DNA from 3 places in the Rhodococcus sp. X156 genome. Region 2 is predicted to be linked to each of the others. Evidence: riboswitches for the same ligand, from Rfam matches in the RefSeq annotation. Region 2 holds a riboswitch; each other region holds the start of a gene.
What was found. Region 2 has a riboswitch for cyclic di-AMP ahead of ELX43_RS18135 (transglycosylase family protein). Riboswitches for the same ligand answer to the same signal wherever they lie in the genome.
Positions count from the first base shown of each region.

Region 1: it holds a riboswitch for cyclic di-AMP, as region 2 does, so the genes downstream of both, ELX43_RS02585 (transglycosylase family protein) here and ELX43_RS18135 (transglycosylase family protein) in region 2, are expected to answer to the same signal.
Region 3: it holds a riboswitch for cyclic di-AMP, as region 2 does, so the genes downstream of both, ELX43_RS18185 (NlpC/P60 family protein) here and ELX43_RS18135 (transglycosylase family protein) in region 2, are expected to answer to the same signal.

Region 1 is NZ_CP034766.1:533,601-543,504, reverse strand. It holds gene ELX43_RS02610 (ABC transporter permease) at 1-160, opposite strand, end outside; gene modA (molybdate ABC transporter substrate-binding protein) at 157-933, opposite strand; gene ELX43_RS02600 (TOBE domain-containing protein) at 930-1,334, opposite strand; gene moaA (GTP 3',8-cyclase MoaA) at 1,441-2,511, shown strand; gene ELX43_RS02590 (MoaD/ThiS family protein) at 2,515-2,811, shown strand; cyclic di-AMP (ydaO/yuaA leader) riboswitch at 3,067-3,257, shown strand; gene ELX43_RS02585 (transglycosylase family protein) at 3,264-4,007, shown strand; gene ELX43_RS02580 (molybdenum cofactor biosynthesis protein MoaE) at 4,098-4,526, opposite strand; gene ELX43_RS02575 (MogA/MoaB family molybdenum cofactor biosynthesis protein) at 4,523-4,981, opposite strand; gene moaC (cyclic pyranopterin monophosphate synthase MoaC) at 4,993-5,469, opposite strand; gene ELX43_RS02565 (hypothetical protein) at 5,566-5,760, opposite strand; gene ELX43_RS02560 (helicase C-terminal domain-containing protein) at 5,822-8,074, shown strand; gene ELX43_RS02555 (hypothetical protein) at 8,094-8,852, opposite strand; gene ELX43_RS02550 (DNA repair helicase XPB) at 9,004-9,904, shown strand, end outside.
Region 2 is NZ_CP034766.1:418,773-428,676, forward strand. It holds gene ELX43_RS01990 (thiolase domain-containing protein) at 1-477, opposite strand, end outside; gene ELX43_RS01995 (OB-fold nucleic acid binding domain-containing protein) at 498-1,457, opposite strand; gene ELX43_RS02000 (LLM class F420-dependent oxidoreductase) at 1,532-2,608, shown strand; gene ELX43_RS02005 (crotonase/enoyl-CoA hydratase family protein) at 2,605-3,408, opposite strand; gene ELX43_RS02010 (acyl-CoA synthetase) at 3,479-5,110, shown strand; gene ELX43_RS02015 (nitronate monooxygenase family protein) at 5,077-6,198, shown strand; gene ELX43_RS02020 (sulfurtransferase) at 6,249-7,109, shown strand; cyclic di-AMP (ydaO/yuaA leader) riboswitch at 7,406-7,604, shown strand; gene ELX43_RS18135 (transglycosylase family protein) at 7,611-8,426, shown strand; gene ELX43_RS02030 (acyl-CoA dehydrogenase family protein) at 8,547-9,647, opposite strand; gene ELX43_RS02035 (acyl-CoA dehydrogenase family protein) at 9,657-9,904, opposite strand, start outside.
Region 3 is NZ_CP034766.1:1,113,860-1,123,763, reverse strand. It holds gene ELX43_RS05375 (long-chain fatty acid--CoA ligase) at 1-1,123, shown strand, start outside; gene ELX43_RS05370 (glycosyltransferase family 4 protein) at 1,247-2,377, opposite strand; gene ELX43_RS05365 (hypothetical protein) at 2,388-3,764, opposite strand; gene ELX43_RS18185 (NlpC/P60 family protein) at 3,843-4,952, opposite strand; cyclic di-AMP (ydaO/yuaA leader) riboswitch at 5,032-5,190, opposite strand; gene ELX43_RS05355 (saccharopine dehydrogenase NADP-binding domain-containing protein) at 5,296-6,666, opposite strand; gene ELX43_RS05350 (hypothetical protein) at 6,718-6,969, opposite strand; gene ELX43_RS05345 (NYN domain-containing protein) at 7,058-8,377, opposite strand; gene ELX43_RS05340 (DEDD exonuclease domain-containing protein) at 8,462-9,904, shown strand, end outside.

The DNA.
Region 1 (9,904 bases), 110 kb from region 2:
GCGCCGACGGCGAGGTGACCAGGGACGGCAGCTCGCTCCAGCGCACCGTGGCGACCATGCTCACCAGTGGCAGCAGCACGAACAGCGCGCCGATCACCGCGGGGACGAAGACCCAGCGCGGCACGCCCGAGAAGGTCCGCCCCGGACGGAGGACGTTCACGGCGCGGCGAGGCCGGCCTGGGCCAGCACGGTCCGGCCCTGCTCGCTGGTGAGCAGGGTGAGGAAGTCCTCGGCCAGCGCGGGGTCCTTGGCGCCGGTGAGGACGGCCGCGGGGTAGCGGTTGACCGCCGCGCTGCTCTCGGCGAAGTCGACCCCGCTGGCGCGGTCTCCCGTGGTGGTGACGTCGCTGCGGTAGACCAGCCCGGCGTCGGCCTCCCCCACCACCACCTTGTTCAGCACGTCGGTCACGGACGACTCCTCGCTCACCGGGGCGAGGCGCACGCCCGCGGCGCCGGCGGCCTTCGTGGCGGCGGTCCCGCACGGAACCTGCACGGCGCAGAGCACCACGGCGGTGCCCGGGCGAGCCAGGTCGGCCAGCCCGGTGACTCCGCGCGGGTTGCCCGGGGCGACGGCGATCTGCAGCGAGTTGGTGGCGAAGGTGGTGGGCGCGCCCGTCACCAGCCCGGCGTCGACCACTCGCTGCATCGTCGTCTCGTCGGCCGAGGCGAACACGTCGGCGGGCGCCCCCTGGTCGATCTGGGTGGCCAGCGCGGAGGAGCCGGCGAAGCTGTAGCTGACCCGGGTGCCGGGGTGGGCCTGCTCGAAGGCGGCGGCCAGCTGGGTGAAGGCCGGCTGCAGGGAGGCCGCGGCGAAGACGGTGAGCGTGCCCGGACCGTCGGCGCCGGTGCTGCACCCGGTGGCAGCGGAGACCGCCAGCACCGCCAGCCCGGCGGGCACCGCGTGGCGCAGACCCCGCCGCCGGCGCACCGTCACTGCTGCCCCTCGGGGGTCTCCACGATCACCGTCGTCGCCTTGACCACCGCGACGGCCACCCGGCCGGGCTCCAGGCCGAGCTCGCGCACCGCCTCGCTGCTCATCAGCGAGACCACGCGGTGCGGCCCACACTGCATCTCCACCTGAGCCATCACCTCGTCGGCCACCACCCGGGTCACCAGCCCGACGAAGCGGTTGCGCGCCGACCTCCCCACCCCGGACGGATCAGTGGTGGTGGTGGCGTGCGCGGTGGCGTGGGCGGCCAGCTCCGCCCCATCGACGACCATGCGTCCGGCGGTGTCGCGCTGCGCGCTGAGCGCCCCGGAGTCCACCCAGCGACGCACGGTGTCGTCACTGACGGCGAGCACTGCCGCCGCTTCACTAATCCTCAGCTGCGGCATGAATCGCACGCTATACCCGCACGCGCGGAACAGCCATCCATGGCAGCCCCTGCGCGGGCCCCTTTGTCCTTCTGCTGCCCCTCGCCGGCCTCGATAGGCTGGCCGCATGACCGTTGTCTCACTTGGCCTGCCCGTGCCGGGCCGCGGTGGCGTCACCCCGCCACGCGACCCGGCGCGCCCGCAGACCTCGGCCCTGCTGGACTCCCACGGCCGGGTCGCCACGGACCTGCGGATCTCGCTCACCGACCGCTGCAACCTGCGGTGCACCTACTGCATGCCGGCCGAGGGCCTGGACTGGCTGCCCACCTCCGATCTGCTCACCCGCGCGGAGCTGGCCCGGCTGATCCGCATCGCCGTCACCGACCTGGGCGTGCGCGAGCTGCGCTTCACCGGCGGCGAGCCGCTGCTGCGCGGCGACCTCGCCGGGATCATCGCCGACGCCGCCGCGCTGCGTCCGCGGCCGGAGATCTCGCTGACCACCAACGGGCTCGGCCTGGTCCGCAAGGCCAAGGCCCTGCGCGCCGCGGGCCTGGACCGGGTGAACGTCTCGCTGGACACCGTCCGCCCCGAGCTGTTCCACCAGATCACCCGCCGCGACCGGCTGGCCGACGTCCTCGCCGGGATGCGGGCCGCGGCCGACGCCGGGCTGACGCCGGTGAAGGTGAACGCGGTGCTGATGCGGGGCATCAACGACGACCACGCGCCCGAGCTGCTGCAGTTCTGCCTGGAGCACGGCTACGAGCTGCGGATCATCGAGCAGATGCCGCTGGACGCCCAGCACGGCTGGGAGCGCAGCGAGATGGTCACCGCCGAGGAGATCCTGGCCTCGCTGCGCACCGCCTACGCGCTCACTCCCGACAGCGAGGCGCGCGGAGCCGCGCCCGCCGAGCGCTGGCTGGTCGACGGCGGACCCGCGACGGTCGGCGTCATCGCCTCGGTCACTCGACCCTTCTGCGGTGACTGCGACCGCACCCGGCTCACCGCCGACGGCCAGGTCCGCAGCTGCCTGTTCTCCACCGGCGAGACCGACCTGCGCGACCTGCTGCGCTCCGACGCCGGTGACGACGCGATCGCGCAGCGCTGGCAGGACGCCATGTGGGCCAAGCTGCCGGGTCACGGGATCAACGACCCCGGCTTCCTGCAGCCCACCCGCCCGATGAGCGCGATCGGGGGCTGACTCGTGAGCACCTCTCCGGAGAGCACCAGCCCGACGACCAGCGCACCCGCCATCGAGCTGGAGGTGCGCTACTTCGCCGCGGCGCGGGCCGCGGCGGGCACCCCCACCGAGATCGTGAGCGCGCCGGCCAGCGCCACGCTCAGCACGCTGCTGGCCGTCCTCGCGGAGCGACACCCGCCCCTGGTCGAGGTGCTCAAGCGTTGCTCGTTCCTGCTCGACGAGGTCGCCGTCCGCGACCGCGAGCGGCCGCTGCCCCCCGGCGGCACCGTCGACGTGCTGCCACCTTTCGCGGGCGGATAACAGTCAGATAAACGTCTGGCCAACGTGATCTCGGTCACATCACGGCGGGATAACGAGTCCGCAACGAACAGACGCGTCAGTGCCCTGACCTGGGGTTATGCCGGGATCGTCAACTGTGGCAGGGGCGTTACAGGTAACAAATCGGCCACAGTGGACGAGGTGACGGCAGCCTGTGCCGCACGTACCGTTCCCCCTGGCCGGAACAGCCCCGGCCGAACCGGTCCGCCGCGCCAAACCCTGCTCCGTGGGAACCGGTTACCTCGAGAACCATCAGGAGCAGGGACGGAGGACCCACGTTCGGGCAGCCGAACGACGGGCCGAGGCGCAGATCTGCTGCCTAGGTCCTTGGGGTGAAGCGAAACCACTCGAGCCACGGGTGGGGAAGCCGGGCTACCTCTCAGCCCGAACCCGACAGCTGACTTCGCAGGCGCGTATGGAGAGGATCCACCCAGATGTCCCGTACCCAAGGCCGTCACCGCAAGCCCACCACCACCAGCCGCACCGTCGCCAAGGTCGCTCTGACCGGCATGGTCGTCGGCGCCCCCCTCACCGTGCTGGCCGCGCCCGCCTCGGCGGCCTCCGCCAGCCAGTGGGATGCAGTCGCCCAGTGCGAGAGCACCGGCAACTGGTCCATCGCCAACGGCAACGGCTTCTACGGCGGCCTGCAGTTCACCGCCAGCACCTGGAAGGCCTTCGGCGGCCACGCCTACGCCCCGCAGGCCAACCAGGCCAGCAAGGCCCAGCAGATCGCCATCGCCGAGCGCGTCCTCGCCGGCCAGGGCAAGGGTGCCTGGCCCGTCTGCGGCAAGGTGCTGACCGGCTCGGGCAACGCGTCGGCCACCGCCGGTGCCAGCGCCCCGCAGGCGTCCACCAAGTCGGCTCCCAAGGCTGCTGCTCCCAAGGCCGCTGCTCCCAAGGCTGCCGCCCCGAAGGCTGCTCCTAAGGCTGTCGCCCCCAAGGCTGCTGCTCCGAAGGCTGCCGCCCCCAAGGTCGCGACCAAGGCCACCACCAAGACCACGACCAAGGCGGCGACCTCCTCGGCCGGCACCTACACGGTCAAGTCCGGTGACACGCTGTCCGGCATCGCCCGCTCGCAGGGCATCTCCGGTGGCTACCAGGCCATCTTCCAGCTGAACAAGGGCACCATCAGCAACGTCAACGTGATCTACCCCGGCCAGGTCCTCCACCTGGGCTGATCCACAGCACCACAGCAGAAGACCCCGGCAGCCTCCACGGTGCCGGGGTCTTCTGCTGCGCCACCAGGTTGTGGGGCCAGGCCGTCGCGCTCAGGCGCAGCCGACCCACTCGTCGGTGCCGTCCGGGAACACCTGGCGCTTCCACACCGGGATGCGCGCCTTGACCTCGTCCACCAGCAGCGCGCAGACCTGGAACGCCTCGGCCCGGTGGTCGGCCGAGACCGCGCACGCCAGCGCGACGTCGCCGATGCCCAGTGGACCGACCCGGTGGCTCACCGCCACCGCCCGCACCCCCGGCACCCGCGCCGCGACATCAGCGGCCACCTCGGCCACCAGCGCACCCGCCGTGGGGTGCGCGGAGTACTCCAGCGCGGTGACGGTGCGGCCCCCGTCGTGGTCGCGGACCACCCCGGCGAAGCTCACCACCGCACCGGCGGCCTGCTCGGCCACCAGCGCCTCGTGCTCGGCCAGGCTCAGCTCGTCCTCGGTCACCAGCGCCCGCGCCACGTGTGCCGTCACCGGTGGTCGCCCCCCGCCAGCTGGTCCAGCGCGTGGTCGAGCACCGGCTCCAGCACCGCGAGCCCGTCCCGGACGCCGCCGGTGGAGCCGGGCAGGTTCACCACCAGGGTGCGGCCGGCCACCCCGGCCACGCCGCGGGAGAGGATCGCCGTGGGCACTGCGTCCGAGCCCGCGGCCCGGACGGCGTCGGCCAGCCCGGGCACCTCGTAGTCGAGCAGCGCGCGGGTGAGCTCGGGAGTCGCGTCGGTGGGGCTGATGCCGGTGCCACCGGTGGTGAGGACGAGGCCGGGGGCAGCGGCGAGGGCAGTCCGCAGGGCCTGGGCCACCGGCTCGCCGTCGGCAACCACCACGGGCTCGTCCACCTGGTGGCCGTGCTCGCGCAGCCAGTCCACGATGATCGGTCCGGTGCGGTCTGGGTAGACCCCGCCGGCGGCCCGGGTGGAGGCCACCACCACCACGGCGCGGCTCACGGCCGGCTCCAGTGGCCGGTCTTGCCGCCGTCCTTGGTCTCCACGCGCACGCCGTCCATGGTGGCGGCGGGGTCCACCGCCTTGACCATGTCGTGCAGGGTCAGCCCGGCCACCGCCACGGCGGTGAGGGCCTCCATCTCCACCCCGGTGCGGTCGGTGGTGCGGACGGTGGCGGTGACGGCGACGTCGGCCTCCCCCAGCTGCAGGTCCACCACCACCCCGGACAGCGCGATGGGATGGCACAGCGGAACCAGGTCGGGGGTGCGCTTGGCGGCCATGATGCCGGCGATGCGCGCCGTGGCCAGGGCGTCGCCCTTGGGCAGCCCGTCCCGGCGCAGCAGCTCGACCACCTCAGCCGTGGTGCGGAAGGTGCCGGTGGCCACCGCGGTGCGGGCCGTGGCGTCCTTGCCGGTCACGTCGACCATGCGGGCCTGGCCCGCCGCGTCGACGTGGGTCAGCTCGGGCTTGCTCATCGGAGGACCTCGTCTGCTCGGACGCGGGCGGAGCCGGTCGTCCTGCGCCGACCGACGCCGGCCGCGTGGGTGGTGCCTCCCAGGTGGGACGGCTCCCTAGCGGTTGATGACCGTCGTCGGGTGCACGTAGGGAAGCTGGTCCGCGGGCAGCGGGAACTCGGTGTCGCCGAAGGGCGAGAGCCCACCCGCGACAGTCGAGGCCAGCTCGCTCACGGCGTGCTCACCCTCCGGGACCTTCGGCCACGACGGGTCGACCCAGCGCTTGCTCTTCTTGCCATCTGCTTTCGCCACACGGACATTCTGACAGTGCGCTGCCACTGCCGTACAGGGCAGGTCACTACCGTAGGCAGTGATGTCTGACCCACGGAGCCTCGCCGCCTGGTTGAGCCGCCAGTCCGACCAGCAGCTGAGCACCCTGCTGGAGCTGCGGCCGGACCTTGCCGTGCCGCCGCCTGCCGACTCCCAGGTGCTCGCCAACCGGGCGGGCCTGCGCGCCTCGGTGGTTCGCGCCGCAGACGAGCTCACCGCGTTCGAGCTGGCGGTGCTGGAGGCCATGGTGCTGGCCCAGGCCGACGCCGAGCCGGTGTCGGTGGCCGACGTCCGCGAGCTGCTCGGCAGCTCCGTGCCTGCCACCAAGGTCAACGCCGCGCTGGAGCGGCTGCGTGCCCAGGCCCTGGTGTGGGGACCGGACAAGCAGCTCGACGGCATCCGGGTGGCCCCGGCCATGCGGGAGGTGCTGCCGCGCGCCGGCCAGGTGGGTCGCCCGTCCGCCGCACTGGTTGACGCCGACGTCCCCGCCATGCTCGCCGAGCTCGACGCCGCCCGGCTCGGGCTGCTGACCACCTTGGCCAAGGGCGCCCCCTTCGGCCGCACCCGCGACGCCGCACCGGGAACACCAGCGGATCGCCCGGTGCAACAGCTGCTGCGGGCGGGTCTGCTGCTGCCGGTGGACGACCAGACGGTGGAGCTGCCCAGCCAGGTGAGCGCGGTGCTCCGCGGCGGCAGCCCGATGGGCGAGATCAGCCCCACCGAGCCGCGGGCGACGCCGACCAGCGTGACGCGCCAGGACATGGACTCCGCCGCCGCCGGCGCCGCGCTGGAGCTGCTGCGGCACTGCACCGACCTGCTCGCGGCCCTCGGTGCCGCGCCGGCCCCCACCCTGCGCGCCGGCGGCCTCGGGGTGCGCGAGCTGCGTCGGCTGGCCAAGCAGACCGGCATCGACGAGGCGGCGCTGCCCCTGCTGCTGGAGCTGCTGGCCGCGGCCGGGCTGGTGGCCTCCGACGAGGCGGCGGACCCGGCGTGGACGCCGACGACGCACGTCGACACCTGGGCGGTGGCCGAGCCGGCGGCACGCTGGGCCGAGCTGGCCACGGCCTGGCTGGAGCTGCCACGCCTGCCCGGGCTGGTCGGGGAGCGCGACGAGCGCGACAAGGCGCTGGCCACCCTGTCCGAGGAGCTGCGCCGCCCGCTCGCCCCGCGCGACCGCCGCCGCGTGCTGCAGGTGCTCGCCGACCTGCCGCCCGGCTCCGCGCTGGACGCCGCCCAGGTAGGGACCGCGCTGTCGTGGCGCCGGCCCCGCTGGGGCGGGCGGCTGCGGGAGGACCTCATCCGCTGGACGCTGGCCGAGGCCACCACGGTGGGCGTGCTGGGCCGCGGGGCGCTGAGCACCCCGGGGCGTGCCCTGCTCGCCGGTGGCGACGTCGAGGCGGCCATGGCGGTGGCGCTGCCCGCCCCGGTGGACCACGTGCTGGTGCAGGCCGACCTGACCGTGGTGGCGCCGGGACCGCTGGAGCCCGAGCTGGAGCAGGACATCGCCCTGGTGGCCGACGTGGAGTCAGCCGGGGCGGCCACCGTCTACCGGGTGGGCCCGTCCAGCGTGCGCCGCGCGCTGGACGCCGGGCGCAGCGCCGCGGAGCTGCACGCGCTGTTCGCCGAGCGCTCGCACACCCCGGTCCCCCAGGCGCTCACCTACCTCATCGACGACGTGGCCCGCCGGCACGGCCGGCTGCGCACGGGTACCGCCGGGTCGTTCGTGCGCTGCGACGACGAGGCGCTGCTGTCGGAGGTGGTGGCCTCACCGATCGCTGACGAGCTGGGCCTGCGGCGTCTCGCCCCCACGGTGGCGGTGGCGCCGGTGTCGCTGGCCGAGCTGCTGGAGGGGCTGCGCTCGGCGGGCTTCGCCCCGGCCGCTGAGGACCCCACCGGAGCAGTGCTGGACCTGCGCCCGCGGGGTGCGCGGGTGGAGGCACGGCGCAGCCGCCGCCGCTCGCCCGTGCCCACCCCGCCCAGCGCGGAGCAGCGTGCCGCGGTGGTGCGCGGCGTGCGCGCCGGCGACCGGGCGGCCACCATGACACCGGCCAACCGGGTGGTCTCCGACGGCAGCCGAGCCAGCGGCATGGCCACCATGGCTGTGCTGCAGCAGGCCGCCCGGGAGCGGCGCAGCGTGTGGATCGGCTACGTCGACGCCCAGGGCACCGCCAGCCAGCGGGTGGTGGAACCGGTGAGCGTGGGCGCCGGAGTGCTCGAGGGCTTCGACTCCGCCGCCGCCGGCATCCGCCGCTTCGCCCTGCACCGCATCACCTCGGTGGCCCTCACCGACGAGTGAGCGCCCTGGCCGGGTCGGGCTAGGGGTCGACCAGGCAGAAGGTGCGGGCCGGCTGCGGGAAGCTCAGCACGTCGACGTCACTGATCCCGGCGCAGAGGCTCTTGCCGGCGGAGTCCTCCACGCGCTTGGCCACCTTGACCACCGCCTCCGCGCTGGCGCAGTCAGCGTTCTTGACTCCCTTGCTCATGGCGCCGTCGGCGACGCCGTAGCAGCTGCCTTCGGTGAAGTTGGGAACCAGGCAGAGCAGCGTGCGGTCGTCGCCGTCGCCGTCGGTCAGTGTCAGGGGGACGTACTCCTTGTTCGGGCACACGTTGGGCGCCTCGAGCTTCTTGCCCACCTGGTAGAGCGCCTCGGTCTGGTCGCAGCCGGCCCGCTCCACGTCGGAGTCGGTGTCGGAGAACGTGGCGATGACCAGGCAGTCACCCTCGTCGGCCGTGCTGACGCTGCTGCCGATCACCCCGCCCACCGCCAGCCCGACCACCACGACCACCAGGAGCACCACGGCTCCCACCGCGCTGCCCAGGGTCCAGAACAGCCGCTTGCGGCTCCGGGGCGGCGGCCCCGGGTACGGGCCCGGCTGGGGGTACGGGTTCGGCTGGGGGTACGGGTTCGGCTGGGGGTAGGGGTTCTGCTGGGCGTACGGACCCGGCGGGGGGTACGGACCCGGCGGGGGCGGCGGGCCCTGCGGGTAGCCGCCCTGGTGGGGGTAGTCGGGCCCCGGGGCCCGGGCCTGGCCGAACGGCGGGCCCTGGGGCGGCCCGGGTGGCGGTGTGGTCATCGGCGTGGCCCTTCCCTGGTGACGGCACGCACAGCGTAGCCACACAAGCACCGTCTGCGAACGACTTTCGGTGTGGCTCAGCACAGCAGGTGGCACCGCGGGCCTCGCAGGGAGGAAGATGAATGGTTGCCGCAGAAACCCAGGAGGACGTGTGACCGACGGACCGTTGATCGTCCAGTCCGACAAGACGCTGTTGCTCGAGATGGACCACGAGCTGGCCGGTGAGGCCCGGCAGGCCATCGCCCCGTTCGCCGAGCTCGAGCGAGCCCCCGAGCACGTGCACACCTACCGGATCACCCCGCTGGCCCTCTGGAACGCCCGCGCCGCCGGGCACGACGCCGAGCAGGTGGTCGACGCCCTGGTCCGCTTCTCCCGCTACGCGGTGCCCCAGGCGCTCCTGGTGGACATCGTGGACACCATGGGCCGCTATGGCCGGCTGCAGCTGGTCAAGAGCCCGGCGCACGGCCTGGTGCTCATCAGCCTCGACCGAGCAGTGCTCGAAGAGATCATGCGGCACAAGAAGATCGCCCCCATGCTCGGCGCACGGGTGGACGACGACACGGTGGTCGTCCACCCGTCCGAGCGGGGCCGGCTCAAGCAGATGCTGCTCAAGGTCGGCTGGCCGGCGGAAGACCTCGCCGGCTACGTGGACGGCGAGGCGCACGACATCTCCCTGGACAGCGGCGAGCCCGGGGACGAGGGCTACTGGGAGCTGCGCGACTACCAGCAGATGGCGGCCGACTCCTTCTGGGCCGGCGGCTCCGGCGTGGTGGTGCTGCCCTGCGGCGCCGGCAAGACCATGGTCGGGGCAGCCGCCATGGCCAAGGCCAAGGCCACCACGCTCATCCTGGTGACCAACACCGTGGCCGGACGCCAGTGGAAGCGTGAGCTGGTGGCCCGCACCTCCCTCACCGAGGACGAGATCGGCGAGTACTCCGGTGAGCGCAAGGAGATCCGTCCGGTCACCATCGCCACCTACCAGGTGGTCACCCGCAAGACCAAGGGCGAGTACCGCCACCTGGAGCTGTTCGACTCCCGGGACTGGGGCCTGG
Region 2 (9,904 bases):
CTCCCGCTCGCTCCAGCGACCGCTCTCGATGCCCAGCCGGGCCTGCAGGCCGGCCAGCGCCACGGAGTCCGGCCACAGCGGCGCGGCCACGTACGGGTCTAGCTGCATGGCCAGCACCCGGCGCAGGTCGCCCGCGGAGGACTTGCCGAAGCCGTACACCAGGGCGGTGTCGGCCTCGCCGAGCTTGATCTTCACCCAGGCCTCGTACAAGGCCCAGGCGGCGTCCATCTCCACGTGCGACTCGGTGATGGGCGGAAAGGCCCCGATCGCGTCGATGGCGGAGATGAACGAGAACGCGCGGCCGGCCAGGTAGTCCGACGACCCCGAGCACCAGAAGCTGATGTCTCGGTTGGTCAGCCCGGTGGCTGCGTAGAGCTCTTGGAAGATGGGCACCAACATCTCGACACCATTGGTGGTGCCATGGGTGCGGCGCACGTTCGGCGCCTGGGCAAAGCCGACAACGGCAACGTCTCCCACTGGTCGGCCTCCTCTCGGGTCTACAGGTGGTGGGAGTAGGTCTCGTACGCAGCGTCGGGCTCGCCGCTCGGCTCGAAGTGACGGATGTTCTCCAGCGTGTAGCCCCACTCCTCGGCGGGCTTCCACACGGCTCGCACCCGCATGCCCATCCGGACCTCCTCGGCGTCGCAGCCGAGGATGAGGTGCAGGAAGGCGATGTCGGCGCCGTCGAGCAGGACGTACGCGGCGACGTAGGGCGGCTTGATCCGCTGCCCGGCGAACGGCACGTTCACGATGCAGAAGGTGGTGACCGTCCCGGTGTCGGGCAGCTGCACCTCCTCCTCGGTGGGCACGCCGTCGGTGGGGCAGGCGCCACGGGGCGGGATGTAGACCTTCTCGCAGACCGGGCAGCGCTGGCCGAGCAGCTTGCCCTCGGCCAGGCCACGCAGGTAGGCGCTCTCCTCCGGGGAGGCGGAGTGGGTGAGGCTGAGCGAGAACGGTGTGGTCAGCATGGTGACCTGCGCACCGTCCGCGCTCGCCGCGGGAGCGCCGGCTGCCGGGGCGTCACCTGCGGGCTCGAAGCAGACGATGTCCTGGATGCGCCCCAGCGGCTGGGCCGCCCACCGGGCCCGCACCCGCATGCCGGTGCTCACCCGCCCGGGGTCGCCGCCCACGTCCACGGCGTGCAGCAGGGCGGTGTCCGCCCCGTCCAGCTGCACCAGCGCCCAGGCGAAGGGCGTGCTCAGCGGCTGCCCCTCCAGCGGCTGCGGGGCCCACGACCAGCTCAGCACCGTGCCGGTGTCGGCCACGTCCACGAAGTCGGTGAGCGCAGCGGCAGTGATCGGGTCGTACTCCACGGGGGGTACGTGCACCGTGCCGTCCGAGCCGCGGACCCCGATGACGTGGCGCGACCGCAGCGCCGTCATGAACGGGCCGAGAGTGGCGCCGAGGGATCGGGTGTAGTCGAACGCGATGTCCAGTGGTGCGCTCAGGTTCTCCACAACCGGAGTAGAACACGTTACAACTTTGTTTCACAAGACCTTACGATGCAGCAACTGCGACGGAGGGTGTGGACATGCAGCTGGGACTACAGCTCGGGTACTGGGGCGCACAGCCGCCGGAGAACACCGGCGAGCTGGTGCTCGCGGCCGAGGACGCCGGCTTCACCTCGGTGTTCGCGGCCGAGTCGTGGGGCTCCGACGCGTTCACCCCGCTCGCCTGGTGGGGCTCGCAGACCTCACGGGTGCGGCTGGGCACCTCGGTGGCGCAGCTGTCCGCCCGCAGCCCCGCCGGCTGCGCGATGCACGCCCTCACCATGGACCACCTCACCGGCGGGCGCTTCATCCTGGGCCTCGGCGTCTCCGGCCCCCAGGTGGTGGAGGGCTGGTACGGCCAACCCTTCGCCAAGCCGCTGGCGCGCACCCGCGAGTACGTGTCCATCGTGCGGCAGGTGCTGCAGCGGCAGGCTCCCGTGGTCAACGACGCACCGCACTACCCGCTGCCCTACCGCGGGCCCGGCTCGACGGGGCTGGGCAAGTCGCTCAAGCCCATCACCCACCCGCTGCGCGCGGACCTGCCCATCTGGCTGGGCGCCGAAGGGCCGCGCAACGTGGCGATGACGGCGGAGATCGCCGACGGGTGGCTGGCCGTCTTCTACTCGCTGTCGCTGGCGGGCATGTACGACGAGTGGCTGGACGAGGGCTTCGCCCGGGCCGGCGCGCGACGCAGCCGGGCGGACTTCGAGATCGCGGCCACCTGCACCGTGGTGGTGACCGACGACGCCGCTGCCGAGCTCGCCCGCCTCAAGCCGACGATGGCGCTGTACGTGGGCGGCATGGGCGCGCCGGAGATGAACTTCCACGCCGAGCTGTTCCGTCGGATGGGCTACGGGGAGGTGGTCGACGACGTCACCCGGCTGTTCCTCTCCGGGCGCAAGGAGGAGGCGGTGGCGGCGGTTCCGGACGAGCTGGTGGCCGAGACCGCGATCATCGGCGACGCCGAGCACGTCCGCGCCCAGGTGCGGCAGTGGGAGCAGGCGGGAGTCACCAGCCTGGTGGTCGGCTGCCGCGACACCGCCAGCATCCAGGTGCTGGGCGAGACGCTGGTCAACCCGGACCCTGCCGAGGCGGGGCCCGGGCCGGCGCCGGCCTAGCGGCCCTTGAACTGCGGCGTGCGCTTCTCCGCGAACGCCCGGGGGCCTTCCTTGGCGTCCTCGCTCTGGAACACCGACAGGCCCAGCTTGGCGTCGATCTTGAAGGCGTCGTTCTCGTGCAGGCCCTCGGTCTCCCGGATGGTGCGCAGGATGGCCTGCACGGCGAGCGGGCCGTTGGCCGCGATCATGTCGGCCAGCTCGTGGGCCTTGGCCAGCGCCTGCCCGTCCGGCACGACGTGGCCGATCAGGCCGATCTCCTTGGCCTCGGGCGCACGCACGTGGCGTCCGGTCAGCAGCAGGTCGGCGGCGACGGTGTAGGGGATCTGGCGGGGCAGGCGCACCGCGGAGCCGCCCAGCGGGAACAGGCCCCAGCGGGGCTCGGAGACGCCGAAGCGCGCGCTCTCGCCGGCCACGCGGATGTCGGTGGCCTGCAGGATCTCGGTGCCGCCGGCGATGGCGGGCCCCTCCACCGCGGCGATGAGCGGCTTGGTGAGCCGGCGCCCCTTGAGCAGCGGCTCGATGACCGAGAAGTCCGCGCCGCCGTTGTCACCGGGGTGCGCGCTGCTCATGGCCTTGAGGTCGGCGCCGGCGCAGAACGCCCCGCCCGCCCCGGTGAGGATGCAGGCGCGGATCGCGGGGTCCTCGTCCACCCGGTCCCAGGCCTCGCGCATGATCTGCATCATCGGGCCGGACAGCGCGTTCTTGGCCTGCGGCCGGTTCATCGTGACGACGAGGGTGGACCCCTGCAGCTCGACGAGGCAGTGCGGCGCCTCTGCGGTGGTCGCTTCGGTCGAAGTCACGGTGGGCCTCCTGGCGGTGGGAACGCGGTCTGCTATTGCGCCGAACAGTAACAGGTTCTAGTTTGAAAATGTGGCCTACAACATAGCGGACCTGTTCGAACACGCGGTCGACCTGTTTCCGGACCGCAAGGCCCTGGCCTGCGAGGACATCGTCGTCAGCTACCGCGAGCTCGAGGAGCGCGCCAACCGCCTGGCGCACCACCTCGCCGCGCACGGTGTCGGCACCGGCTCGCACGTCGGGCTCTACACCCACAACCGGGTGGAGGCCATCATCTGGATGATGGCGGTCTACAAGCTGCGCGGCGTGATCATCAACGTGAACTACCGCTACGGCGAGCAGGAGCTGCGCTACGTGGTGCAGAACTCCGACATGGTCGCGCTGCTCACCGAGCGGGAGTTCGCCGACAAGGTGGCCGCGGTGCGCCCGGAGACCCCGACGCTGCAGCACGTGCTGGTGCTGGACAACGCCGACGGCGCCGCGGCGGGCACCGACTTCGAGGCTGCGATGGCCGGGGAGTCCGCGGAGCGCGACTTCGGCGAGCGCAGCTCCGACGACCTCTACATCCTCTACACCGGTGGCACCACCGGTCCGCCCAAGGGCGTGATGTGGCGGCACGAGGACGTCTGGCGGGTGCTCGGCGGCGGCGTCAGCTTCGTCACCGGCGAGGCGATGGCCGACGAGTGGGCCCAGGCCCGCGAGGGGGAGGCCTCCGGCGGCATGACCCGGCTGTGCCTGGCTCCGCTGATTCACGGCAACGCCCAGTGGGCGGCGATGCAGGCGCTCTTCGCCGGCGACACCGTGGTGCTGGTGCCCAAGTTCGACCCGGTCGCCATCTGGCACTCCATCGCCCAGCACAAGGTGAACGTGGTGGTGCTCATCGGTGACGCCATGGCCCGCCCGATGATCGAGGAGTACCTGCGCGGTGACTACGACGCCTCGTCGGTGTTCGCCATCTCCAGCAGCGCGGCGCTGTTCTCGCCCACCGTCAAGGACCAGTACCTGGACGCGCTGCCCAACGTGGTCATCACCGACGCCGTCGGCTCCTCCGAGACCGGCTTCAGCGGGATCGGCATGCTGACCAAGGACTCGGAGAAGTGGACCGAGGGCCCCCGCGTCAAGCTCATCCCCAACGCCATCGTCGTCAACGACGAGGGGAAGCAGGTGGAGCCCGGCTCCGGCGAGATCGGCCGGCTCGCCCGGGGCGGCTACATCCCGATGGGCTACTACAAGGACCCGGAGAAGACCGCCACGCTCTTCACCGAGGTGGACGGCAAGCGCTACGCCGTCCCCGGGGACCTGGCGCGCATCGAGGCCGACGGCACCATGACCCTGCTCGGCCGCGGCAACACCTGCGTGAACACCGGTGGTGAGAAGGTGTTCCCCGAGGAGGTGGAGGGTGCGCTCAAGGGCCACCCCGACGTGTTCGACGCACTGGTGATCGGCGTGCCCGACGAGACGTGGGGCCAGCGGGTGGCCGCCCTCGTCCAGCCCCGCCCCGGCACCTCTCCGGCGTTCGACGACCTGGACCGCCACGTCCGTGGTCAGCTCGCCGGCTACAAGGCCCCGCGCAGCCTCTGGCTGGTCGAGGAGATTGAGCGCCTGTCCACCGGCAAGGCGGACTACAAGTGGGCTCGGCAGCACGCCGAGCAACGACCTGAGGAGGACCTGTGCGCACCGCGCTCAGCGAACAGTTCGGCATAGAGCACCCGATCTTCGGCTTCACCCCGTCCGAGCACGTCGCCGCGGCCATCAGCCGCGCCGGCGGTCTGGGGGTGCTCGGCTGCGTGCGGTTCAACGACGCCGAGGAGCTCGACGCGGTGCTGACCTGGATGGACGAGAACACCGACGGCAAGCCCTACGGGGTGGACATCGTGATGCCGGCGAAGATTCCGCAGGAAGCCGCGTCCATGGACCTGCAGAAGCTCATCCCCGACGAGCACCGGGCCTTCGTGAACCGCACGCTGGACGAGCTCGGCGTCCCGCCGCTGGACGAGGACGAGGAGCGCAACGAAGGGGTGCTGGGCTGGCTGCACTCCATCGCCCGCTCGCACGTCGACGTGGCGCTGCGCCACCCGATCAAGCTGATCGCCAACGCGCTGGGGTCCCCGCCCAAGGACGTCATCGACCTGGCGCACGAGAAGGGCGTGCCGGTGGCGGCGCTGGCCGGCAAGGCCGAGCACGCGGTGCGGCACGTGGACAACGGCGTGGACATCGTCATCGCCCAGGGCTACGAGGCCGGCGGGCACACCGGGGAGATCGCCTCCATGGTGCTGCTCCCGGAGATCGTGGACGCCATCGGCGACCGCGCCTCGGTGCTGGCGGCCGGCGGCATCGGCTCCGGCCGGCAGGTCGCCGCCGCGCTAGCGCTGGGTGCCTCCGGGGTCTGGATGGGCTCCTACTGGCTGACCACCGCGGAGTACAAGCTCGGTGAGATGCCCGCCGACGACGGTGGGCCCTCCACGATGCAGCGGGCGCTGCTGGCGGCCACCTCCAGCGACACCGTGCGGATGCGCAGCTACTCGGGCAAGCCCGCCCGGCTGCTCAAGACCCGCTGGACCGAGGCGTGGAGCGCCGAGGGTGCCCCCTCCCCGCTGCCCATGCCGCTGCAGAACGTCCTGGTGGGGGAGGCGCACCAGCGCATCGCTCGCTCCACCGACCCCGGGGTGGTCTCCATGCCGATCGGGCAGATCGTGGGCCGGATGAACGAGATCAGGCCGGTGGCCGAGGTGATGGCCGACCTGGTGGGCGAGTTCGACGCGACGGTGTCGCGGCTGGACACGCTGCGCTGACGAGCCTTGGCTGAGCGCTTCCCACCGGGTGGGGCTTCTAGGGTGACGGGATGATCGCCCCCGTCGTCAGCCCCGCCTGGTGGGACGCCCACCGCACCGACGTCGTGCTCGCCGACGTGCGGTGGTACCTCGACGGCCGCTCCGGCCGCGCCGCCCACGAGGCGGGCCACCTGCCGGGGGCGGTGTTCGTCGACCTCGACCGGTGCCTGGCCGCCCCGCCGAGCCCGGAGCGGGGCCGCCACCCGCTGCCCGACCCCGAGGTGTTCGCCGCCGAGCTGGGCCGGCTGGGCATCGGCGACGACGACACGGTCGTGGCCTACGACGACGCCGGGGGGCGCAGCGCTGCCCGCCTGGTGTGGCTGCTGCGGGCCACCGGCCACGAGGCTGCGCTGCTCGACGGCGGGCTGGCGGCCTACCGGGGTCCGCTGGAGACGGCGCCCGTCCGCCGCGCGCCCACCACCTTCACCGCCCGGCCCTGGCCGCGGGAGCGGCTGGCGGACCTGGACGAGGTGGTGGCGCAGGCGGGCGGTGGCGCCGGCGTGGTGCTCGACGCCCGGGCCCCCGAGCGCTACCGCGGCGAGCAGGAGCCGGTGGACGCCCGGGCCGGCCACGTCCCCGGGGCGAAGAACCTGCCCACCCAGGCCACGCTGGCCGAGGACGGCACCTTCCTCCCGGCGGCCGAGCTGCGCCGTCGCTTCACCGCGGCGGGCGTGGGGGCGGGTGCGCCGGTGACCGCCTACTGCGGCTCGGGAGTGACCGCCTGCCACAGCCTGCTGGCTCTGGAGCTCAGCGGGCTGGGTGCCGGTCGCCTCTACCCGGGGTCGTGGTCGCAGTACAGCAGCGATCCCCGCCGCCCCGTTGCCACCGGGGCATCACCAGGTGGTGTCGTGGACCAGGAAAACTGCCTGTGACCTGGGACTTGTCGCCTCTCAGGGCGTGACGCAGGCCGCTTTCCGGGGCCGATTTCGGGGGTCCAGCCTGTGATCCGAGTCACCGATCCCGGGCTGCTGACAAAAGCGTCCCGTTTTGCGGACATGCCGGCTGACCTGCGGAAACGGTGACGTCGCGGGTCGCCGGGGAGGCGTTACCTACCCGAGACCTTGGCGCTGCGGGGCCTCGACGCACCCGTGCTCGGTCCGTACGTTCGTTTGTGGCCGGGAACAACCGGCCGACACCGGGCCCGCCGCGCTCAATCCTGTCCCGCGGGCATCCGGAACCTCCGATCTAACCAGGGACAGGGACGGAGGACCCACATCCAGGGGCACACCCGGGATGCCGGCCGGAACCGCTGATCAGCGGCTCTGACCTTGGGGTGAAGCCAGCAGGCCCAGCTCGTGGACCTGGTGGCCGGGCAACCTCTCAGCCCGAACCCGACAGCTGACTCCGCAGGCGCAGGGAGAGGATCTACCCATATGACTCGCAAGACCACCACCGCCTCCAAGCACTCCACCGGCGCCCGCAACGCCGCCAAGGTCGTCATCGCCGGCCTCGTCGTCGGTGCCCCGATGGCGATCTTCGCCTCGCCGGCCTCCGCCGCCGGCAACGACTGGGACGCGGTCGCGCAGTGCGAGAGCACCGGCAACTGGTCCATCAACTCGGGCAACGGCTTCTCCGGTGGCCTGCAGTTCACCCCGAGCACCTGGAAGGCCTTCGGCGGCTCGGGCTCGGCCCACAACGCCTCCAAGTCCGAGCAGATCGCGGTCGCCGAGCGCGTGCTCGCCGGCCAGGGCAAGGGTGCGTGGCCGGTGTGCGGCAAGAACCTCGGTTCGGGCAACGCCTCCGCCAGCAGCTCCACCGCGAAGGCCACCACCAAGTCAGCCCCCAAGGCGCAGGCCCCCAAGGCTGCGACCACGCAGAAGGCGCAGGCGCCCAAGGCCTCGGCTGCCAAGGCGCAGGCCCCCAAGGCCAGCACCGCCAAGGCACAGGCGCCCAAGGCTTCGGCTGCCAAGGCGCAGGCCCCCAAGGCCAGCACCGCCAAGGCACAGGCGCCCAAGGCCTCGGCTGCCAAGGCGCAGGCCCCCAAGGCCAGCTCCGCCAAGGCCACCACCAAGGCGAAGGCAGCCAAGTCCAGCGGCAAGACCTACACGGTGAAGTCGGGCGACACCCTGTCGTCCATCGCCTCCACCCAGGGTGTGAGCGGCGGCTACCAGGCGCTGTTCAGCATCAACAAGGGCAAGATCAGCAACCCGAACATGATCTTCGCGGGCCAGACCCTGACCCTCGCCTGATCCTGCTCACCCGGCTCGGCCTCGGCTGAGCCAGCTGAACCAGCACAGGACCCCGCCACCGCCACCGGCAACGGTGTGCGGGGTCCTGTGCTGTCTGCGTGGACGGCCGGAGGGCGGTGGCTAGGCGGGCTCCGCGGCCAGGGTGGCGCCCAGGCGCAGCAGCTGCGCCGTCGCCGCCCCCAGCTCGAACTCGTTGCGCTTGGCCGCGGTGAAGTACCGGTGCAGGGCGTGGTCGGTGTCGATCCCCACGCCGCCGTGCACGTGCACCGCGGTGTGGCTCACCCGGTGCCCGGCGTCGGCAGCCCAGAACTTGGCGGTGGCCACCTCCGCGGTGCTGGGCAGGTCCTCCGCCAGCCGCCACGCCGCCTGCCAGAGCGTGAGCCGGATGGCTTCCACGTCGATGTAGGCGTCCGCCAGGCGCTGGGCCACTGCCTGGAAGCTGCCGATGGGACGGCCGAACTGCACCCGCTCCCTGGCGTACTCCGCGGTCAGCTCCAGCGCCCGCTCGGTGACGCCCAGCTGCAGCGCACAGATCCCGACGGTGCCGCGGTCCACCAGCCAGGTCAGTGCCGCCTCGCCGTCGGTGCCGAGGACCCGGTCGGCGTCCAGGCGCACGTCGGTCAGCTCCACCAGGCCGGCGCTGCCCCCGTCCACCAGCTGCTGGTCCTGCACCTGCACGCCGGGATCGTCGCTGCGCACCAGCAGCACCACCGGGCCGGCGTCGGTGGCGGCCGCGACCAGCACGGCATCGGCCACCGGCGCCCAGGACACCGCGGACTTGGCGCCGTTGAGCACCCAGCCGTCGCCGCTGCGCTGTGCCCGGGTGCCACCGGTGCCGGGCTCGTCCACCAGCGCCACGGTGAGCACCAGCTCACCCGCCGCGGCCGGTGCCGCCCACCGCTCGCGCTGGCTGTCCGTGCCCAGCTCGGCGATGGCCGCGGCGGCCATCACCACCGACTGCAGGTACGGCACGGGCGCCACCGCCCGGCCCAGCTCCACCAGCACGCTGCACTGCTCGAGCAGGCCGAAGCCACCGCCACCCACCTGCTCGGGGAGGGCGGCGGAGAGCACGCCCGCGGTGGCCAGGTCGGCCCACAGCTGCTGGTCCCAGCGCGGCCCGGTCTCCACGGCGCGCAGCCGCTCCTGGGTCACCTTGTCGGTGAGGATCTGGCGAGCCAGGCCGCCGAGGTCCTGCTGGGCATCGGTCAGGGAGAAGTCCACGTCGAGCTCCTAGCGCTTGGCGGCGGGCAGGCCGAGGGCGAGCATGGACACGATGTCGCGCTGGACCTCGTTGGTGCCGCCACCGAAGGTGAGGATCAGCGAGGAGCGGTGCATCCGTTCGACGCGGCCCTGCAGCAGGGCCCCGGCCGAGCCGTGCCGGACCACCGCGCTGTTGCCCAGCACCTCCATCAGCAGCCGGTACGCCTCGGTGGCGAGCTCGGTGCCGAAGACCTTGGTGGCCGAGGCGTCGGCGGGGG
Region 3 (9,904 bases), 700 kb from region 2:
GCTGTTCCTGCCACTGGCTCACGTCTTCGCCCGGGTCATCGCCGTGGCCAGCTTCGAGAAGCGCGTGGTGCTCGGCCACACCGCCGACGTGAAGAACCTGGTCAACGACCTCGGCGTGTTCAAGCCCGACTTCGTCCTCTCGGTGCCGCGCGTGTTCGAGAAGGTCTACAACACCGCCCGCCAGAAGGCGCACTCCGGCGGCAGCCTCAAGGGCAAGATCTTCGAGGCCGCCGACGCCACCGCGGTGGCCTACAGCGAGGCCCAGTACACCGGGGGCCCGAGCCTGGCCCTCACGGTCCGCCACGCCGTGTTCGACAAGCTGGTCTACGCCAAGCTCAAGGCCGCCCTCGGCGGGCGCTGCAACGCCGCCATCGTCGGTGGCGCACCGCTGGGTGCCCGGCTGGGCCACTTCTTCAGCGGTGTGGGCGTGCCGGTGTACGAGGGCTACGGGCTCACCGAGACCACCGCGGCCCTCACCGCCAACGGCCCGGGCGCCCAGAAGATGGGCACCGTCGGGCGCCCCATCCCCGGCTGCGCGGTGCGGGTGGCCGAGGACGAGGAGATCCTGGCGACCGGGGACGTGGTGTTCTCCGGCTACTGGCACAACGAGCAGGCCACCAAGGACACCTTCGTCGACGGCTGGTTCCGCACCGGCGACCTCGGCTCGCTGGACTCCGACGGCTACCTGACGATCACCGGCCGCAAGAAGGAGCTGATCGTCACCGCCGGCGGCAAGAACGTGGCACCCGCCGTGCTGGAGGACAAGCTCCGCCAGCACCCGCTGATCAGCCAGTGCATGGTGGTCGGCGACCAGAAGCCGTTCATCGGTGCGCTCATCACCATCGACCCCGAGGCGTTCCCCGACTGGCTCAAGGCCCACGGCAAGCCCGCGGACACCGACGTCGCCAGCCTGGTGGAGGACGTGCAGCTGCTGGCCGACATCGAGGGCGCGGTGACCAACGCCAACAAGGCGGTCTCCCACGCCGAGGCCATCAAGAAGTTCCGCATCCTGCCGGTGGACTTCACCGAGGACACCGGTGAGCTGACCCCCACGCTCAAGCTCAAGCGCAACGTGGTGGCCAAGTCCTTCGCCACCGACATCGAGAGCATCTACACCACGTAGCTCGCCGCGGTCTGGCCGACAGCCCAGGCCGCCCCGCCGCCAGCACAGCGCCCCCGCGACCGACGTCGCGGGGGCGCTGTGCTGTGCCTGTCCCGGGGCCGCTGTTGCCCTGGCGCGGTGGGCTCAGCCGTCGATGAGGGTGCGCAGCCGCTGGGACAGCCGGTCCCAGCGCCAGTGCTCCGCCGCCCAGGTGCGCCCGGCCGCCCCCATCCGCGCGGCGAGGTCGGGGTCGGCCAGCAGTCCGCCGACGGCGCGGGCCAGCTCGTCCACGTCGCGCCCGTCCACCACCCGCCCGGTCTGTCCGTCCAGCACCGTCTCCGGGGCGCCGCCGGAGCGTCCGGCCACCACCGGCAGCCCCGAGGCGGAGGCCTCCAGGTACACGATGCCCAGCCCCTCCACGTCCAGCCCCGCGCCGCGGGTGCGGCAGGGCATGGCGAAGACGTCGCCGAAGGTGTGGTGGGCGGCCAGCTCGTCGGCGGGCACTCCCCCGGTGAACACCACGTCCTGGGCCACCCCGGTGGCGGCGGCCAGCTTGTGCAGGGTGTCGGAGTAGGGCCCGCCGCCCACCAGCACCAGGGCGGCACCGGGCACCTGCCGCTGGATCTGGGGCAGCGCGCGGATCAGCATGTCCTGCCCCTTGCGCGGCACCATCCGGGACACGCACACCACCACCGGGCGCTCCCCCAGCCCGTAGCGGGCGCGCAGCTCGGCGCGCGCGGCCGGGTCGGGCTGGAACACGGTGGTGTCCACGCCGGAGGGCAGGTGCTCCAGCGCGGCGCGGGGACCGAACGCCGAGGCGAAGCGCCCGCGGGTGTAGCGGCTGACGTAGGTGACGACGTCGGCGCTGTCGCCGATGCGGCGCAGGGCGCTGCGGGCAGCGGGCAGCATCGACCAGCCCACCTCGTGGCCGTGCGTGCTGGCCAGCACCCGCTCGGCGCCGGCCGAGCGCAGCGCCGGGCCGAGCAGCGCCAGCGGGGCCGCCGCGCCGAACCACACCGCCGAGCACTGCCGGTCCACCAGCAGCCGGCGAGCCCGAGCCAGCACGTCGGGGGTGGGCAGCATCAGCGTCCTGGGGTGGCGCACCACCTCGAAGGGCTGCGCGGCGTCGAAGCGCACGTGCGAGTCGCCCCGCCAGGACGGGGCGTAGACCACCAGCTCGTCGGCGGGCAGGTGCTGGGCGAAGGTGTGCAGGTAGGACTGGATGCCGCCCGGTCGTGGGGGAAAGTCGTTGGTCACCACGAGTGTCCGGCGCATCCTGAGCAGGCTAGTCCAGCGCCTGCTGCAGCCAGCGGCCCCACTCGACCAGCAGGGCGCCGAGCGAGACGCCGAGCACCGGCTGCACCGCGGCGTCGATCTCCGCGGTGGAGGGAGCGGGTAGTGCAGCGACGGCGAGGTACACCCCGCGCAGCGCGTCCTCGCCCCGGGTGGCGGCCAGGAACACCGCGAACGACCACGACAGCTGGTAGGCCAGCTCCACCTTGGCGCCGCTGGTGGTGGTGGCGAACTGGGTGTCCACGGGCAGGCTGTCCGGTGGGCCCGCCGAGCGCACCACCGCGGCCACGGCGGGTGCGCCGTCGGACAGCGAGACCCCGCTGGCCCGGTAGCCGACGTAGTCGGCGAAGCCTTCGGCCAGCCACACCGGGGCCTGGGCGCTGGTGGCGGCCCGCGCGGCCACGTGGGTGAGCTCGTGGCGCAGCACCACCCGGCGCGACAGCGGGGTGAGCCGGCTCAGCGTGGCCGGGTTGAACACCACTCGCTGGCCACGGACGGTGCCCGCGGAGCGGTCGATGTTGTCCGCGATGGAGACTGCGGCAATCTCCCCCTCGGCGAAGTCCGGGCCCACCAGCGCGCGCAGCTCGTCCTGGTGGTCTGGCAGGAAGACCGCGGCGCGCTGCTGCCAGCCCGGCCCCCAGAAGTCGGTGACCGCGGCGACCGCCGGGCCGAGCTCCTTGGCCAGCAGGTCGAGGTCGGCGGCGCGGCTGGGGTGGCCGAGCACCACTCCCTGGGGCACCACCCGGGCGATCACCGGGCCGAAGTCCCACAGCCCGCGCCAGGTGCTGCGGCCGTAGCGGTCGGCGGCGGTGTCGCTGACCAGCCGCCACACCTGTCCGCGGCGGGCCAGCACCACGCCCACCGGGCGGGTGGTGCTGGCGGCGTCCGCCCCGGCGATGGCGTAGCGCAGCACCACCGGTGGCGACCAGACCTCGTCGGCGCCCAGCCGCGCGGTCACCGCGGGGTCGACGGTGGGCACCGCCTCCTCGGTGATGTCGTAGCCCCAGTCGGCCAGCGGCACCTGGGCGAGGTTGGCGGCCCTGCGGGCCTCGGCGGCAGGGAAGCCGACGTCGGCACCCGTGTCGAACAGGGTGGCCAGCAGCGCGGAGTCGTTGCTGCGCACGGCGACGGCCCACTGGTCGAGCAGCTGTTGCACCGCCTTCTTGCGCGCGGCCTGGCTCGCCGCGGGCGGCACTGCGTTCTGCGAGGCGGTGGCGGTCAGCGGTGGGGCACCGGTGGTGCTGGGCCCGGACACTCCCGCGTCCCGCGACGTTGGGGTGTCCGACCGCAGCGCCACCACGGCCGCGGTGATCACCAGGACGAGCACGAGCGCCGCCAGCAGGACGCGCGGCAGCGCACGACTGCTCATCGGTCCAGCCTAGGACACCCCGTCGTCGTGGCGGGGTGTCCGTTCCGGTGGCCCGCGCGGATCAGTGCAGCGGAGTGATCAGTAGCGGCGAGCACCGGTGTAGGGCATGTTGCCCATCGGCGCGACCTTGACGGGCTGGCCCTCGGTGGGGGCGTGCACCATGTTGCCGCCGCCGGCGTAGATGCCCACGTGCGAGACCGGGCTGTAGAAGAACACCAGGTCGCCGGGCTGCAGCTGGTCGCGGGAGACCGGGGTGCCGCCGCCGGCCTGTGCTGCGGCGGTGCGCGGGATGGCGGTGCCGGCCTGGCGGAAGGCCCACTGGGTCAGCCCGGAGCAGTCGAAGGAGCCGGGGCCGGTGGCGCCGTATACGTAGGGCGAGCCGAGCTTGCTCATCGCCGCCTGCAGGGCGGTGGCGCCGCGACCCGAACCGGCGGACCGGGTGCTGGCGACCGCGGGAGCGGCCGGGGCGACGGCCCCGCCACGAACGGCCGCAGCGGGAGCCGCGGGCTGGCTGGCAGCCTCCGCGGGCGGCGTGACGGGGGTGGTGGGAACCGGGGAGACGAAGCCCGCCGGGACGATGGCACCGGCGTAGCGCACCCGCTCGGCCTCGGTGAGCGAGGCCAGCTTGGCGCGGACCGCGGTGGCGCGGGTGCTCAGCTCGTCCTGCTTCTTGCGCAGGTCCGCCTGCACCAGGGCGGCGGCGTCGGCGGCGGCCTTGGCGGCGGCAGTGGCCGAGCGCGCGTCGGTGGCGGCGGTGGCGGCCTGGGCGGAGGCGGCGGAGAACTTCTGCACCCGGTCGTTGGTGTCCGCGGCCAGCACGTCCAGGCCCGACATCTGGTCGAGCAGGTCCTGCGGCGACTCGCTGATCATCAGCGCGGACAGCTTGTTCAGGCGTGCGCCCTGGTAGGAGGCGGAGGTGAGGGCGTCCACGGTGCCGCGGAACTGCTCCTGCTCCGACTGCGCCACCCGGAGGCTCTCCTGCGCGGAACCCAGCCGGGTCTCGGCGTCGACCCGCTGCGATTGCTTGGCGTCCAGGTCGACCTGCGCGCCCAGGAGCTGCTCGTTGACCACCTCGGCGTCGTGGCCCAGCCGGGCGAGCTCCTGCTCAGCCTGGGTCGCGTTGTCGGGGAGCACCGGGTCGGCGCTGGCCGGGGTGGCCGACATCGTGGCGATGGCCACCGCGGCCATTCCGGCGGCGAGGACGCCACGAACAGTGCGTGTGCGGGCCGTACGAGCTCGAGCTAGGGACGCCACAGGGCGAAGTCTCCTTGTATCCGTTAACCGCCTACCGAGTTAGCTGACGGGTTCGGACTGGACACAAACAGCCCTACAGCGCGGTCGCCCGTGACGGCGGCGAGCTGATTCACCCCGGAGAACTGGGTTCCCGGCTCGACTCCCCGACGGGTCGACTCGGCGGTGACCCCCAGTGCAATCCTCTTGAGACCGCTAACCCCTGGAAGGTCTCGGCCAGGTTACGGAATGGACATCCCCCGTGTCTACTGTGACCGTTTCGAGACGTGGGTGGCGTCGCTCAACGGCTCGCCACGTCGAAGGTCATGCCGGCGCGGCGCAACCTGTCGAGCAGGGCGGTCCCCATGGCGCTGGCCGGGGTGAGCACGCCCGCCGCTGCAGGCAGCTGCGCGCGGTCCAGGGCCAGGCACAGCGCGCTCTCCCCCATCATCATCGCGGTCGCGGCGTAACCGGGATCACCCTGCGCGGCGACGGTGCACACGTAGCGTCGACCGGTGGTGGTGCGGGTGTGCACCTCCATCCGGAAGTAGCCGTTGCGCTGCGCTCGCTCGGACGGGCCGCTGCCGGGGCTGGGCAGCACCCGGTCGAGCACCCAGCGGGCGGGGCCGAACATGAGCCCGGCCGCAGCACCCCAGGTGCCGCCGGCGATGGCCAGCGCAGCACCGGGTGAGACCACCGAGTCGCCGCAGCCGATCACCTCGCGGTAGCGGAGCGTGCGGCCGTAGGCCCAGCCCTGCAGCGCGTTGCTGCGCCGCACGATCCGGGTGTTGTACTGCGCCATGACGAACGGGGCCGTCCAGCCGCCCACCTCGGGGTCGCGGCGCACGAAGGCCTGGTCGGCCTCCTCGCCCAGCTGCGGCTCGGCGGCGCGGTCGGGGCTCATCGCGTAGGGGTCGGCCACGTGCTCGGCCAGGGACGGGTCGGTGCGCACCACGTCCACCTGGTTGCGCAGCGAGTCGATGGTGCCGCCGCTGAACCCGCCGCGGGCCGCCTTCACCACCAGCGTGGTGTCGGTGAGCTCGCCGGCGCCGTCCGCGCGGACCTGCTCGTGCAGGCTGAGCACCCCGAGGTCGGAGGGGATGGAGTCGAAGCCGCAGGAGTGCACGATGCGGGCACCGGTGCGCGCCGCCACGTCGTGGGCGGCGGCCATGCTGTCGCGGACGAAGAGCACCTCGCCGGTGAGGTCGACGTAGTCGGTGCCCGCGGCGGCGCAGGCGCGCACCAGGGGCAGGCCGTACTTGGCGTAGGGCCCCACCGTGGTGGCGACCACCCGGGCGGCCTGGGCCACCCGGCCCACCGCGTCGGCGTCGGCCGCGTCGGCCACCACCAGCGGCCAGCTCTGCGCGGCCGGGCCCAGCCCCGCGCGAGCCGACTCCAGCCGCTGCAGGGAGCGACCGGCCAGGCCCACGCGCAGGTCCGCCGGGGCGTGCTCGGCCAGGTAGCGGGCCACGAGCTTGCCGACGAAGCCGGTGGCTCCGAACAGGACGACATCGAGCTCCCGGTCCCCGGCGGGCTGCACCGGGGCTTCCGGCGCGGCGGGCTCGGTGGGTGCGGTCGGCTCGGTGGGTGCGGGCTCCGTCACCTCCACCACGGGCTCCGTGGACTCGGAAGGCTCAGTGGGCTCGAGGGGCTCGTGCTCGGTGTCTGCCATGCCGACCACCCTAGGGGGACAGGGCGAGCCGCCGCTGCCCCACGAGGCGGCTCAGCCCGCGCGGCGGTCCGGCGCCGGCGGCGGATCCTGGGGCACCAGCCGCAGGCGGGGCACCATGCCGGCCTCGGCCAGCACCTCCATGGCCCGCTGCTCCTCGGCCCCGATCTCCACCGCGCTGCGAGCGGGCAGCCCGGTGGTGGCCGTGGCCGGCGCGGGGAGCCCGGGGTGGCCCAGCAGCACGGAGATCACGCAGTCTCCGCACGCGAGGTCGCGCACCGCACACGTGTCGCAGTCGATCACCATGGTCCTGCTCCATCTCGCCGAGCGGTCGGGTGGCTCCTGACCGGCCTCGGCGCGGACGCTAGGGGCGGGCACCGACAAGAACCCGTGCTCAGCGGGCCAGCCGCTCCAGGAGCACGTCCGAGGCGACGCTGTGCGCGCCCATCGCCCGCACCGACTCGGCCACCTCCCGGTCGGAGCTGGCCACCACCACCGGCCGGCCCTCCGGCTCGGCGGCGGTGAGCTCGCGGATGACGTCGTCGGCGATCACGCCGTCGGCGCTGAAGACCACCCGCACCCCGCGCGCCCACACGTGTCCGCCGCCGGAGACCACCGCCGCGCCGTCGAACACCACGGTGACCTCCGCCCGGGTCTGGGCGGCCAGCAGCGCCAGCGAGCGCACCAGCCGGTCGCGCTGGGCGATCAGCGTCAGCTGCGGGTACCCGGTCTTGCTCACGTTGTAGCCGTCCACCAGCAGGTGCACCTCCGGCAGCCGCAGCGCCCGGTCCAGCGCGCGCTCGTCGGGCAGCACCCGGCCGGGGGTGCGCGGCCGAGCGAGGGCGGCGGCCACCTGGTCGGCCGGCAGCACGCCGCGGGCGGTGGTCTGCGGGTAGATGCCCAGCTCGGAGCGCAGGCCCTTGCCCACCCCGGTGAGGGTGTCCAGCAGCAGCCGCAGCCGCACGTCGTCGGCGTTGCGGGCCTCCCCCGCCGCCAGCCGGGCCTGGTCGCGCTCGCGCTCGGCCCGCTCGGCCCTGGCCTGCTCGGCCGCCAGCCGCGCCTGGTCGCGGGCCCAGTCCGCGCGCACCTGCTCCAGCTCGGCCGCCACGTCCTGGGCGCGGCCCTGCTGGGTGGTCGAGGCGACCGCGGCGGCGTCCAGTGCCTCCCGCAGGCGCTGGCCCTGCTGGCGCAGCCGCGCGCGCAGCCGGGTCACCTCCTCCTCCAGCGCGGGGGCGGGGGCGGCGGCAGTCGCCTCCCGTGCCTGGGCCAGCTCGGCCGCCAGGCGCTCGTGGGTGCGCTCCGCCTTCAGCAGCCGCCCGCGCAGCACCGCCACCTCCGCCCGCAGCGCCCGCAGCTCGTCGATCTCGCCCGCCTCCGCCACCAGCTCGGCCGCCACCGGCTCACCCAGCAGCAGGCTGCTGGCGGCGGCGGCCACCCGGTCGGCGGAGGCGGTGTCCAGCTGGTGGACCGTGCTGCCCCGCAGCTGCTCCACCACCGCCGCCCGGAAGCGGGGCTGGGTCCGCACCGCCGCGACCATCTGCCGCGAGCCCAGGCGTCGGCGCTTGGCGGGGGTGAACCGCAGCAGCGGTCGCAGCTCGGCGGGCACGTCGGCGGGGCGCATGGCGGGCAGCGCCGCGTCGACCAGGTCGGCCAGCCGGTCGAGCACCGCGGCGGGCAGCTCCTCCGGCCCGGCGTCGCGCAGGGTTTCGGTCACCGCTCAATGCTATTCACCGGGCAACGCCGCAGGTCGCGGCGACGGCACAGGAAGTGTCGGTCGCCTGACCTAGCGTGCGCGCCCATGAGCTCTCCACAGCTGGTGCAGCCGAACCAGCGGCAGCTGACGTTCGACGAGCTGGGCACCCCGCTGAGCGAGGTCACCTTCGTGGTGGTGGACCTGGAGACCACCGGCGGCAAGGCCGGCGTGGACGCGATCACCGAGATCGGCGCGGTGAAGGTGCGCGGCGGTGAGGTGGTCGGCGAGCTGGCCACCCTGGTCGACCCCGAGCGCGGCATCCCCCCGCAGATCAGCCAGATCACCGGCATCACCTCGGCGATGGTGCACGACGCCCCGACCATCGCCGCCGTGCTGCCCGCGTTCCTGGAGTTCGCCGCCGGCGCGGTGCTGGTGGCCCACAACGCCCCCTTCGACACGGGCTTCCTCAAGGCGGCCTGCGAGCGGCTGGGGCTGCCCTGGCCCGCCCCGCGGGTGCTGTGCACGGTGAAGCTGGCCCGCCGGGTGCTCACCCGCGACGAGGCACCCTCGGTGCGGCTGTCCGCGCTGTCGGCGCTGTTCGGCACCGAGACGCTGCCCACCCACCGCGCCCTCGACGACGCCCGTGCCACCGTGGAGGTGATGCACCGGTTGTTCGAGCGGGTGGGCAACCTGGGGGTGCACAGCTACGAGGAGCTGGTCACCTTCCTGCCCGCGGTCACCCCGACCCAGCGGCGCAAGCGCAGCCTGGCCGAGCACCTGCCCAGCGAGCCGGGCGTCTACCTCTTCCGCGGGCCGGGCGAGGAGGTGCTCTACGTGGGCACCGCCACCGACCTGCGGCGCCGGGTGCGCAGCTACTTCACCGGCTCGGAGACCCGCACCCGGATCAAGGAGATGGTGGCGCTGGCCACCCGGGTGGACTCGGTGAGCTGCGCGCACGCGCTGGAGGCCGGGGTGCGCGAGCTGCGGCTGCTGGCCCACCACGCCCCGCCCTACAACCGGCGCTCCAAGTTCCCGCACAAGGCGTGGTGGGTGACGCTCACCGACGAGGCCTTCCCGCGGCTGTCGGTGGTGCGCACCCCGCGGGACGGGGCCCTGGGGCCGTTCTCCCGCCGCTCGGCCGCGGTGGAGGCCGCCCAGGTGCTGGCCGACGCCAGCGCGGTGCGGCCCTGCTCGCAGCGCATCCCGCTGCGCTCCCCCAGCGCCACCCCGTGCGCGCTGCACGAGATGAACCGCTGCGCGGCGCCCTGCGCGGGGCTGCAGTCGGCCACCGACTACGCCCGCGGGCCGCGGCTGGTCGCCGAGGCGGTGGCCGGTCGCGACACCCGGGTGCTGCTCACGCTGGTGGCCGGGGTGGAGGAGCTGTCCACGCAGTGCCGGTTCGAGTCCGCGGCCCAGCGCCGCGACGAGGCCGCCGCGCTCATCGCCGCCACCCGGCGGGCCCAGCGGCTGGCCGCCCTGGCCGCGGTGGACGAGCTGGTGGCCGCGCGGCCGGACGGCAGCGGCGGCTGGGAGCTGGTGGTGGTGCGC